Regions from separate parts of the Bradyrhizobium sp. AZCC 2176 genome, predicted to be linked through region 1. Evidence: riboswitches for the same ligand, from Rfam matches in the RefSeq annotation. Region 1 holds a riboswitch; the other holds the start of a gene.
The links. A riboswitch is a leader RNA that binds a small molecule or an ion and turns the genes downstream of it on or off. The one in region 1 is predicted to bind thiamine pyrophosphate.
Positions count from the first base shown of each region.

Region 1 (6,405 bases):
ACAATGCCGGTGACGCGGTTGGCGGTGAGGTGGATGTAGGGCAGGCGCACGCCGGCGTGGATCGTAAAATAGTCGACGCCCTGTTCGCACTGCTCGATCAGCGTGTCCTTGTAGAGCTCCCAGGTCAGCTTGACGGGGTCGCCTTCGCACTTCTCCAGCGCCTGATAGATCGGAACGGTGCCGATCGGGATCGGCGCGTTGCGCAGGATCCATTCGCGCGTGGTGTGGATGTTGCGCCCCGTGGAGAGGTCCATCACGGTGTCGGCGCCCCAGCGGATCGCCCACACCATCTTGTCAACTTCCTCCTCGACCGACGACGTCACGGCAGAGTTGCCGATATTGGCGTTGATCTTGGTCAGGAAGTTGCGGCCGATGATCATCGGCTCGAGTTCGGCGTGGTTGATGTTGCAGGGGATGATGGCCCGTCCGCGCGCGATCTCGGAACGGACGAACTCGGGCGTGATGAAGGCCGGGATCTCGGCGCCAAAGCTTTCGCCGTCGGCAAGGGCTGCTTCCGCGCGTTCGAGCTGTGCTTTTCGGCCAAGGTTTTCGCGCTCGGCGACGTAGACCATCTCCTTGGTGACAATGCCGGCGCGGGCGAATTCGAGCTGGGTGATCTTGTGGCCGTCGAGGCCGCGCAGCGGCTTGTGGTGCGCGGTGAAGGCCTTGGCGGCGTGCGACGCGCCGACATTGCCGTTGTCCTCCGGCTTGATCTCGCGGCCCTGATATTCCTCGACGCCGCCGCGCTCCTTGACCCAGGCAAGACGGTTGCGGGCCAGGCCGGCGTTGACGTCGATCACGACGGAAGGATCGGTGTAGGGGCCGGAGGTGTCGTACACCGGCAGGTTCGGCTCGCCGGCGCCTTCGCTGAGGATGATCTCGCGCAGGGGCACGCGCAGGTCGGGTGCGGCGTCGGGGGTGGCGAAGATTTTTCGCGATGAGGGAAGCGGGCCGGTGGTCACGGCGGGAAGGGTGGTGTCGGGGTTGGAGCGAATGTTCATACTGTATCCTCCGTTTTTTATGGGCGTCGTTCCGGACGGGCCGCGAAGCGGACCGATCCGGAACCTCGAGGTAGTTGAGCGAGATTCCGGGTTCGCGCTTGCGCGCGCCCCGGAATGACGCCGGTGGGATTTTCTTCCGTCATTGCGAGGAGCCACCGGGTCGGCGCGAAACGCCGCCCGATAACGGGCTCCGCGACGAAGCAATCCACTGTCACCGAATTCGCGGTGCCAATGGATTGCTTCGCTTCGCTCGCAATGACGGTTGATGGATTCGTCATCATTCTCACGCGGCCTCTGCGCTCTGGCCGAGCCATTGCCGCACCCGCGCGTCGGGGTCGGCGTTCTGGGTGACGTCGCTGACGACGGCGATGGAGTCGGCGCCGGCGGCAAAAATCTCGGCCGCCTGTTCGAACTTGATGCCGCCGATCGCGACCAGCGGGATAGCGCCGATGCGCTTCTTCCACTCGGTGATCTTTGCAATGCCCTGCGGGGCAAAGCGCATCGATTTCAGCGTGGTCGGAAAAATCGGGCCGAGCGCGATGTAGTCCGGCTTCGCGCGAAGTGCGGTCGCCAGCTCCTCGTCGTCATGGGTGGAGATGCCGAGCGTTAGTCCTGCTTTGCGGATTTCGCCAAGATCCGCATCGGCGAGGTCTTCCTGGCCGAGATGCAGGTGCTTTGCGCCGGCGACGATCGCCGCGCGCCAGTAATCGTTGACCACGAGTTTTGCCGGTGTGCCCTTGATGGCCTCGAGCGCGTCGGTCACGATCTGCAGCGCCTCCGACTCATTGAGGTCCTTGGCGCGCAACTGGATGGTGCCGGCGCCGAGCAGCGCCAGCCGCGTCACCCAGGCGACATTGTGAACGACCGGATAGAATTTATCAGGATACGGCATGCCAGAACGGTGTCCCGATCACAGGGGTTGAGGGCGAGGCGAAGTCGCGGGCTTCCATCAGGCCGGCTTCATAGGCGGTGCGGCCGGCTTCCACGCCGAGGCGGAACGCATTTGCCATCGCTATGGGGTCGGCGGCTTTTGCGATCGCCGTGTTGAGCAGCACGGCATCGTAGCCGAGTTCGAGGGCGTGCGCGGCGTGCGACGGCGCGCCGAGGCCGGCGTCGACCACCAGCGTCACATCAGGAAGGCGCTCGCGCATCAGCTTCAGCGCATCGCGGTTGGTGATCCCCTTGGCGCTGCCGATCGGCGCGGCCCAGGGCATCACGACCTTGCACCCCGCATCGACCAGCCGCATCGCGACCGAAAGATCCTCGGTGCAATAGGGAAATACTTCAAAACCGTCCTTGATCAGGATGGCGGCCGCTTCGACCAGGCCGATCACGTCGGGCTGCAGCGTGTCGTTGTCGGCGATCACCTCCAGCTTGATCCAGGGCGTTCCGAACAGTTCACGCGCCAGCTTTGCCGTCGTCACCGCCTCGCGCACGCTGCGGCAGCCGGCGGTGTTCGGCAGCACTGTCACATCAAGCTCGCGGATCAGCGACCAGAACGCATCGCCGGTCTTGCCGCCGGCGGCCTCGCGCCGCAGCGACACGGTGACGATATTGGCGCCGGACGCGCGGATCGCGTCCTGCATGATCGCGGGCGAAGGGTAGAGCGCACTGCCGATCAACAGGCGTGAGGAGAAGGTTTTGCCGTAGAAGTTCAGCATCAGGATTCTCCGTCATTCCGGACGGTCCGCGAAGCGGACCGATCCGGAATCTCGAAGTAAAGGTCGAGTCTGTATCCGCGAGATTCCGGGTTCGCGCTGGACGCGCGCCCCGGAATGACGGGCAAGCCAATCACGCATCACATCACCCTCCCTGCCGCGGCGTGATGATCTCGATCTCGTCGCCGCTCTTCAGCACGGTCTCGGCCCAGCGGCTTTTCGGCAGCACGTCGTAATTCAGCGCAATCGCGAAATGCGTGCCTTCGTATTCGAGTTCGGAGAGCAGGGCGTCGATGCGGGAAGACGTGATCTCCCGCGCTTCGCCGTTGACAGTCACACGCATCGCATCACCTCATTGTCGATCGCGCCGCGTTGCACGTAGCCAAGCGTCAGCTCGGCCAGCGCGGGGGCCAGCAGAAAACCGTGGCGGTAAAGGCCATTTACCGCGATCTTGTTTTTGCTGATCGTGATCCGCGGCAGATTGTCGGGGAAGGCGGGACGCAAGCCTGAGCCGAACTCGACGATGCGCGCTTCGGCAAAGGCCGGATGCACGGCATAGGCGGCGCCTAACAGCTCCAGCGCCGAGCGCACGCTGACGCCGGTATCCTCGGCCTCGATCGAGGTCGCGCCCAGCATGAATTTGTTGTCGCCGCGCGGAATGACGTAGAGCGGCCAGCGCGGATGGATCAGCCGCACCGGACGCGCCAGTTCGACCTCATTCGTCTCAACGATGATCATCTCGCCCTTGACGCCGCGCAGCTCTTTCTGCTCGTCGCGCGCGGACAAGCCGCGGCAGTCGATCACGATGCCGTCGAGATCTTCCGCGTTCATGTCGCAGTCGAACTTGATGGTGCCGCCGGCGGCTTCGATGCGCGCATGCAGTTCGGGCAGTACCTTTCGCGGCTCGACATGGCCTTCATCGACATAGAACAGGCCGTCGCGGAAACGGCCGTCCAGCGACGGTTCGAGGTCGCTTACGCCCCTCGCGTCGAGCCTGACGTGGCCGGTGGTGAGTTTCGCAAAGCGCTCGAAATCGACGCGGTCGCGCGCATGCGCCACGACCAGCGATCCGTTGAACGGCGTATTCGGAAAAAGCTCGCGCCACAGATCAAGCGAACGGATGCCGAGCCGGCCGATCACGGGCTCGGAAGCCTCGGCCTCGCAATGGGGTGCGAGCATGCCGCCGGCCCAGTGGCTGGTGGAGAGCGTCATATCGGCGTCACTGCGCTCATACAAAGTGACGGCGTGGCCGGCCTGGGCGAACAGTAGCGCCTGCCATGCGCCGGCAATGCCCGCGCCGATGATGGAAACGGGAGAATCCCCCCGCGGATCTGACTTCTGGTACATCCCTGTCCCTTCGCCGGCATGACCCGGATCAGGTTCAAAGGGTCACCGCGGTCTCAGGCCTCTACCTTGAAGTAGAATTGCCCAAGCTTGCGGTATCTCAGCTCCTCATCGGAGCACCCCTCGGAACAGGGCTAATGTAGGCAGTTGAGCGGGGGTGTCAACGGACATGAATTCGTCATGCCGGGCTTGACGACTATTGGGCGGGAACCTGCAGCGCGTTGGCGTCGGCCGGCGTTCTCGCCGTTTCGACCGGCCTGGCGACGATTTTCGGCGGCGTACCAGCCGCGAGCACGGGCGCGATCTGCAGGGGCTTTTCATGCCGCTGGCGCTTTGCGGCATAGTAATAGCCGCTGGCATAATAGCGCACGGCCCGGCTGTGATCGCTGTTGGCGGCGCGATAGGCGCCGGCGAGATATTTGATGCCCCAGGCGAGATTGGTGTCGGGATCGCGCAGGCCCGCGGCGTCGCCGGTGTAGCCGAGGCCGCGCGCGGTCGCGAGCTTGATCTGCATCAGCCCGATGGTGCCGCCGCGTCCGACGAGGCCTGGATGATATTTGCTCTCGCGCACGATTATCCGGTGCACCAGCGCTTCCGGCACGTTGTTGGCGCGCGCATGATTTGCGACCATGCTCTCATATTGCGCGCGGCCCTGCGCCATCGCATCGGGCGAAACCATCAGCGCTGCCATGGCAGGTAGCCAGGCAAATTTCAGCAAACTTTTCATAAAATGATCTCGGCGGACGGGCGCGTTAAACGGTCGGCGATTTCGGTAGTTCCATTACGGGGCGCAGGTGTGGCGAAAAACCGACGACATCGCGGCGAGACGTGGCGGCTGGCGCAGTCGTTAACGGAGCAGTCGTTAACGGACTCGGGCGAGCGTGACGCGCAAATTGTCAGTGCAACGCATCGCGTCTGCTACGTGAATCTGCGTCATGCGGCCGCGCATGATTGTCGTGCAAAGGACGCAGTCAAGGTGTAAAGAGACCTCCCGACGAGAAGCATTCATTCCGACAGCAAACCTGTCTCATTCCATTAAATTATAAAACATAACAAAAGTCAGAAGGGAGATGCGCCATGGCTCGACTCGATTCCGGCTATTTACCTCGTGGAAATCCCTGTGCCCAATGCGGCAAGCCGATTGCGCGGCCCGATTGGGTCGAGAGCAGCCCCGGCCGCACGTCGTTCCTGTGGTTCTGCCGTGCCTGCGATTATCGCTTTGAAGCAATCGCGATCTACGAAGAAGCGCATCCGGACGCGCTCGCCGCCTGACGCCGCTGAAATCATCCTCTAGGCTGCAAGCCGTTCGCCTGGCGGGCGAACGGGCAGCCGCATCCGAACCACCAGTCCATGCGGCTGCCGGTCGTGCAGCGACAGCATGCGGCCGTGCGCCAGCACGATGGCGTTGGTGATCGAAAGACCGAGGCCGAAGCCTGCCGCTTCATCCATGTTGCGAGCGTCGTCGCCGCGCACGAATGACTCCAGCATGTTCTGCTTCAACGCATCCGAAATGCCGGGGCCGTCGTCCTCGACGTCAATCGTGAGCTGATCCGGCGCAACGCGAAGGCGGATCACGGCCTCGGCGCCGAATCTCGCGGCATTCTCCACCAAATTGGTGACGGCGCAGTGCAGATCGTCCGGCCGCCACCGTGGCCATCGCATGCGCGGGGGCGTCATAGACGACCTTGCGTCCCATGTCGGCGAACTGGTCGGTGATGAGCTGCAGCGTGCTGGCGATGTCGACCAGCGTCATGGCTTCCAGCCGGCGGCCGTTGCGCAGGATCGACAGCACGGACTCAAGCATCGCGCGCATCTGGTCGAGATCGTCGAGCATGCGGCTGCGATGCGTCCTCGACCGCTGAAGGCAGTCCTCGTCGACGACCTACGGTGTAAACGGCAGTTCGGGCGCGCGCAGCAGCGCTTCCTTCCCGGCTTTGCTGATCGACTATCATGGCTGAACGCGCGAAGCGCATTTTCGCGCGGAAAGCGGACAAGGCTGCGCTGCAACCATCCTACCGAAAGGGAAGGGTGGTTGTCTTATTTCCGGCAATGGAACCTGGCGACGGTTTTCACGTTGGTTCCGACAGATATGTGGAGGGTCCAATGGCAAGTGATGTCATGACCAAGCCGCATCCGCTGATCGCGAGCGACCGTGTCGAGGGGACCGCGGTGCGCCGGCCGAACGGAGACATGATCGGCCATATCGAACGGCTGATGATCGACAAGGTCACGGGTAAAGTATCCTATGCAATCCTCAGTTTCGGCGGGTTTCTGGGCATCGGAGCCAACCTGATTCCGTTGCCGTGGGGACGGCTTCGCTACAGCACGAAGTTCGAAGCCTACGAACTCGACGTCGATGATGAAGAGCTGAAGCGCGCGCCGTCCTTCCGCGCGGACAAGGA
Region 1 is NZ_JAZHRX010000001.1:4,011,697-4,018,101, forward strand. Features, by position in the region: gene thiC (phosphomethylpyrimidine synthase ThiC) at 1-1,001, opposite strand, end outside; gene thiE (thiamine phosphate synthase) at 1,285-1,893, opposite strand; gene V1288_RS18985 (thiazole synthase) at 1,880-2,662, opposite strand; gene thiS (sulfur carrier protein ThiS) at 2,805-3,002, opposite strand; gene V1288_RS18995 (FAD-dependent oxidoreductase) at 2,993-4,006, opposite strand; TPP riboswitch at 3,994-4,137, opposite strand; gene V1288_RS19000 (transglycosylase SLT domain-containing protein) at 4,200-4,730, opposite strand; gene V1288_RS19005 (hypothetical protein) at 5,081-5,275, shown strand; partial or broken gene V1288_RS19010 (sensor histidine kinase) at 5,294-5,849, opposite strand; gene V1288_RS19015 (PRC-barrel domain-containing protein) at 6,107-6,405, shown strand, end outside.

Region 2 (6,405 bases), 260 kb from region 1:
CCATCACGCCCGCAATCGTCGAGGCGAGCAAATAACGTTCCAGTCCGATATCGATCAGGCGCGTTATCGCGGCAATCGCGCTGTTGGTGTGCAGGGTCGAGAACACCAGATGGCCGGTCAGCGCCGCCTGGATGGCGATGCGCGCGGTTTCGAGGTCGCGGATTTCGCCGATCATAACGATGTCCGGATCCTGGCGCAGGATCGAGCGAAGCGCCGTTGGGAAGTCGAGACCGATCTGCGGCTGAACCTGGATCTGGTTGATTCCGGAGAGCTGATATTCGATCGGATCTTCCACGGTGAACAGTTTTAGCTCGGGGCGGTTGAGATCCTTCAGGGCGGTGTAGAGCGTCGTCGTCTTTCCGCTGCCGGTTGGGCCGGTGACGAGGATGATGCCGTTCGGAAGCGCCATCAGGCGCTGAAGGCATTCCTGCGTCCTGCCGTCTAGCCCGAGCTTGGTGAAGTCGAGCTCCACCCGGGTTCGGTCGAGAATTCTCATCACGACGCTTTCACCGAATACCGTCGGCAAGGTCGAGACACGGATGTCGATCTCGACGCCGCGCACCACGGTCTTGATGCGGCCATCCTGCGGCAGCCGCCGCTCGGCAATATCAAGCTTGGCCATGATCTTCATGCGCGTCGTCAGCGCGGCCCGCAGCGTCGCCGGCACGAGGCGCTCCTGCTGCAGGAAGCCGTCGATGCGGTAGCGAACGGCGACAGCATCGCGTCCGGGTTCAATGTGCACGTCGGACGCGCCGCGCTCGACGGCTCGCGCGATGATCTGGTTGACCAGCCGGATGACCGGCGCTTCGTTGGCGATATCGCGCAGGCGCTCGACGTCGAATTCGCTGCCGTCGTTGCCGGCAATCGCGATGCCGTCAGTCTCCTCGGCGTGCGTCTCGGACGCTGCGTCCTGATACAGCGTCCGCAAGGCGCGCTCGATTTCCGCCGGCGCGATCACGGCGAGATCGACGGGCACGTCGAGCATGTAGCTGATGGCCTGTACGGACTCATCGACAAAGGGATCGGCGGTTGCGATCAACAGGCGCCGGCCGTCGAACGAGATCGGCAGGATCCGGTTGGTCTTGAGGAAAGAGAATTGCAAGCGGTCCGCCAGGACGGGCTTGGCCGGGAGATCCACAGGTTCGATCAGTGGCAGACCGCAATAGGTGGCATAGGCCAGACAGAGGTCGGCCTCGGAAATCAGGCCCAGTTTGACCAGCACAAGATCGAAACGCTCGGAAGCAGCTTCTGCGGCCCGCCGGGCCCGGCCGATCGCGGCGGGATCGACCATGTCCTTGCCGACCAGAAGGTCGGAGAACGCCTGCGCGAAGCCGGCGTCCCGTGGCCTCGGCAATTCCGTTCCCCGGCTCGAAGGCGCGGCCGGGCGCAACAATTGCTGGATATCGAATGACATTCGCGCGCTCGGCGGTCTCGCGGGGCTTCTCCGTCGGCGCGATTCTAGGGGGTTTTGATTAACACAAGCTGTTTGACGCTTTGTTTGCCATTCCTGCGTAAATATCGGCTGATGACGCGAGGTCAGGCCGCCTGGCCGTCCCAGCAAGGCTTATCGACGTGGCAAACCGGCGAAAGGCTCGAACGAACCGATTTGCCGTCCCTGGCCGGCCGGAATGCCCTTCTTTGCCCCGCGCTAGGGCCAGACAATCGGGCTTCGCACTGGTTGCCGTGATCTGGACATTGGGCCTGATTACGCTGCTTGGAATGGCGGTCATCGTCGGCGCGCGTTACCGCACCAAGACATCGTCGAACTACGCCTCGGTCGCGGCAGCCGAGATGGCGGCAGAGAGCGCCGTCAACCTGGCAATCGCCGCGGCGCTGGCCACAACACCCGAACAAGCCGTCAATTTTCCGTTGCGGTGCCAATTGCCCGGCGGCGAACGCGCCACGATCACGGTCGAGGAAGAGACCGGAAAAATCGACCTGAACACGGCGAGCCCGGCCGCCTTGACCCGCCTCTTCACCGCGCTCACCGGCGATCAGTCGAGGGGCATGCGCATCGCCGCGCAGATCACCGAATTCCGCATACCGAAGGCGCAGGGCACGCCGAGCGCAGCGCCTGCCGAGGCACGCTTCACCACCGTGATGCAACTGGATCAGCTCGACGGCATGTCGCCCCGATTGTTTCGGGCAGCGCTTCGCCACGTCACCGTTCGCTCCGGGCGGCCGGAGCCGGACATGGAAGCCGCCTCCCCCGCCTTGCTGAGACTGCTCAACGTCGAACTGAAGCAGACGAACGCCAAACGAGGGCTGCCCTTGGGCGGCAGCATGACCATCCGCGCGGATATCAGCGCCTTGGACGGCACGCGCTTCATCCGGGAGGCATTGGTCTCGCTGGAGGGCGGAAACGGTCGCCCCTACGTCATTCGCGAATGGCGGCGCGGGGATATCGATCCATCAAGCTCGCGGCCGGAACGCCCGCAAGACACGTCGCGCGCGTGCCTGCGCGTTCGCGAAGCAGCCGCAAGCTGAGCTTCCGCATCGACAGTAGGGCGCCACGGCCGACGAAGATGGGCACTACTGCTTCGCCGTGGCGCTATGAAGTCGCAACCTATCTCATGCCGTAACCCGAGAATATTCGACTGCCTACGATTTGGCACTGCGCTCAAAGGAGCTGTTTCCGATGTCGCGGGCGTCTCGATGTGCTTCCATGGACATGGCACCGAACCACCCTGGGTATCGGTGCCATGTGCGTTCCAGGGGGCGACCCGGAAGTTGAAGGCAAGGTGCCAAAATGACGCGTTTGACCCACAAGAGACATTCTGACCGCGATGCTTGACGGCTATACGTTGACCTGAAACGTTGGCGCGTCCGGGGTGCCCGTTTGACGCGGGCTGAGATCACACCCGTTGAACCTGTCTGGGTAATGCCAGCGAAGGGAGCAGACCATGACCGTACTTGCCAATCAGGCATTGCAGGACTTCCTTGATGCTCTTCACGCGAAGAGCGACGAGCAGGCCGCACTGATCCAGGCATTCGAGGCAAAACGGGACAGCAGCGAGCTTTCTCCAAGCGCAGAAGAAATTAGGGCCTTTCGGAGCGACAAGCTCGTTGCACTTGATCGCGACAAGGCGGAGTTCTGTTACCAGCTATGCCGCGCGAAAAAAGTCTCCAAGATCATCGAGGTTGGCACGTCGTACGGTGTGTCGACCATCTACCTCGCTGCAGCCGTGCGCGACAATGTTAATGCATTCGGTGGCAACGGAGTGGTCATTGGGACCGAATATGAGCCAAGCAAAGCGGCGGCTGCACGGGCACATTTCGCGCAAGCCGGATTGAGTAGTTTTATCGAACTGCGAGTAGGCGATCTTCGCGAAACCCTAAAGCAGATCGATGGGCCAATCGACTTCGTCCTAATGGATGTTTGGATCGCGATGGCGCGACCTGCATTAGAATTGATTTCGCCACATCTTTCACAAGGCGCGGTTGTGGTGTGCGACAACACCAAACAACATCGGGGGTTTTATGCTGACTATTTCGCGTTTCTACATGATCCAGCCAACAGCTTCACCACAATGACACTGCCCTTCCAAGGTGGCTTGGAAATATCAGTTCGGTGTTAGACGTGGCGCTAGCCGATCGTTGACACTCACGGAGCGAGTTTCTACACTGGGCGTAGATCATTAGAGATATTTGAGATGACGATCGCAACCGTCGTAGTAGGGCGCTGGCGCATGGACCGGTAACGGCATCCATGCCGGTACCCCGTGCGCCCCCGACAAGTTCGGGGGCTTTTTTTTGAGCAAGTTTCTGTCCGGCTTGTCAGATTGAGAAGAGGAAACCCATGCCAGGGAAAGCCGCAGACCCGCCGGCCCTGATGACCTTGATCGCGCTGAGCGGTCTGTCGGTGGTATCTCTCAACATGTTCCTGCCCTCATTGGCAAACATCGCCCATGAGTTTCAGGCGGACTATGCGCTCGTCAATCTATGCATCGCCGTATACGCGGCCGTGAGCGCCTTGCTGCAGCTCGTGATGGGGCCGTTGTCGGATCGCTTCGGCAGGCGACCTGTGATCCTTGCCGCCCTGCTGCTTTTCCTCGTCGCCTCGCTGGGCTGCCTGTTGGCGGCCAACGTCTGGGTGTTTCTCGCCTTCCGCATGATGCAGGCGGTCATCGCCCCTGCTTACGCCGTTTCGGTCGCCATTATTCGGGATTTCTCCGCAGGCAACAAAGCTGCAAGCTCCATCGGCTACGTGGCAATGGCCTCGGCCGTCGCTCCCATGCTGGCCCCGATGCTGGGTGGTACACTCGATGAGCTGTACGGATGGCGGGCCAGTTTCTGGGCCTTTCTCGTCATGGGCGGCGCGACCCTCGCGCTGTGCTGGCTCGATCTGCGGGAAACCAACAAAACACCCGCGGCTACGTTTGCGCGGCAATTTCGATCATATGCGAAGCTCGTGGGATCTGGGCGTTTTTGGGGTTACGCGCTGTGCATGACGTTTTCCCGGGGGGCGTTCTTCATCTTCATTGGCGGAGCGTCGCTTGTCGCTGTCTCCACGTTCCGGATTTCCACCGCGGAGCTCGGTTTCTATATGGGAACCATCACGGTCGGTTTTGTTCTCGGCAGCTTTCTGTGCGGCCGCTTCTCCGAACGTTATGGGCTCACGACGATGATGCTGATGGGCGGATTGGTGGCGTGTGTGGGCCTGGTTTTGGGAATCCTGCTTTGCTTCTATGACGCGGTGAATTTGCCGATGTATTTCGGCGCCTGTGCCTGCGTTGGTCTCGGCAACGGATTGGCGATCCCGAGCAGCAATGCCGGTGTCGTCTCTGTTCGGTCAGAACTTGCAGGCAGCGCGTCGGGGCTGTCGGCTGCGCTGACGATGGGCGGCGGGGCACTCCTGTCGGCAATCACGGGCGCGGTTCTGACCGAAGCGAATGCGGCCCCAACCCTGTTAGCAATGATGCTCCTGTCCTCGGGAATGGCCTTGCTTGCAACGCTGTACGTAATGCGGCTCGACGTGCAAGAGAACCCGCTGGAGCGAGAGCTCGATGCTTGAACGAATTTTTGCCTATTGCGGGCTCGTCCGGGATTTTCTGACATGGGTCGGCGGCGCCCGTGCGTTTTGTCTGATCGCATTTTGGGGAAGATTCGCGTGGGGTCGGCGAGGACGAGACCGTCGACCGACCGAGGGCAAGATAAAAGCGACGGTGTCGCTCCGTGCCGTCGAGGGTCGTAAGTGTTTGTCTGCACATTGTTTTGGATGGCACTGCGGCGCCACTTCGGTACAAAACTAGGCACTCCAAACGGACGCTCTGTAAGTGCATCACGCTCCGAAGTGGGTCAGTGGCGTTGTCGATTGAGTGAGGCCAGGAATTTGTCGGCGATCGGTCGCCACCGATCAGCAAAAAGCCTCAGCAAGTGGCCGTCGCCCGGAACGCCGTGGATAAGCTCGAAGCGCACGCTGCCGCCGGCTGCGACGAATGCTTGATAGTATTCGCGGATCAGGGCTTCGTCGTAGAGACGGTCGTTGTCTGCATACAACCAGAGTTGCGGGACCTTGTCAGCCGCGCCGCGGCCAGCATTCGCATAGTACGGCGTGGTAACCGGTCCGTAGGGGTACCAGCCGCCGGAGAAATTCACCACGCCCATCACTTCGCCGGGCTTGAGGCCGGCATAGTGCATGGCGAGAAACCCGCCGCGTGACTGGCCAGCGAGTAGAACGGGCCCCGGCCACACGCCAGGCAGTTTGCGGCCATAGGCAATCGCCGATTCGAAGTCTTCGACTGCTTGTGCGACGCCTGCCGAAACATCAATGAGGCTGCCGTCGTGACCACGCCCAAAGTCTTCCTCGCCATTGATTCCCTCGGACCTGCCGCGTCCACGACGCATCAGCGCCATTACAGCAAAACCGTTGTCGCGAAGCCAATGCGCCTCGGTCGAGAACGACCAGGTCCTCAGTTGATTCCGGCCGACGTCGGATCCGTGGGTATAGATCGCGAGCGGCGCCGGCCTAGGGCCGACCGGCGGATAGAACGTCGCTTCGAGCTTGATCGGCCGTGCGCCATCGGGAGTCCGAACCGCAAGGTGCGGAATCGATACGCGCTCGCCGGGCCACGGCCACTCGATCGGTCGATCACCCGCCGCAAGGCGTATCGCATCGGTGCGGACCAACGTTCCGGAGGTGACGCCGCCGTTTTTGAGGGTCGCGGTCATGTACAACCGGTCCGGACCATCGAAGGCGTATCGGAAGGTGCGAAATCCCGTCATGGTAAGCACGCCGTCGGCGATAGTTGCTTTGTCCCGCCACCATTCTCGATTCATGCCGTAAAACGCCGAGTCTGATTGTGCGAAAACCACGTTCGCATGCCCGTCGGGCGTGACGCGCTCGACTACGAGGATATGTCTGTCGTCATGCCAGGTTCCGATCCACGCGCCCTGAAAGCGAGC
Region 2 is NZ_JAZHRX010000001.1:4,268,727-4,275,131, reverse strand. Features, by position in the region: gene V1288_RS20185 (GspE/PulE family protein) at 1-1,414, opposite strand, end outside; gene V1288_RS20180 (hypothetical protein) at 1,639-2,487, shown strand; TPP riboswitch at 2,818-2,913, shown strand; gene V1288_RS20175 (O-methyltransferase) at 2,904-3,578, shown strand; gene V1288_RS20170 (Bcr/CflA family efflux MFS transporter) at 3,800-5,014, shown strand; gene V1288_RS20165 (alpha/beta hydrolase family protein) at 5,299-6,405, opposite strand, start outside.
Region 2: another riboswitch for thiamine pyrophosphate. It lies ahead of V1288_RS20175 (O-methyltransferase); the one in region 1 lies ahead of V1288_RS18995 (FAD-dependent oxidoreductase).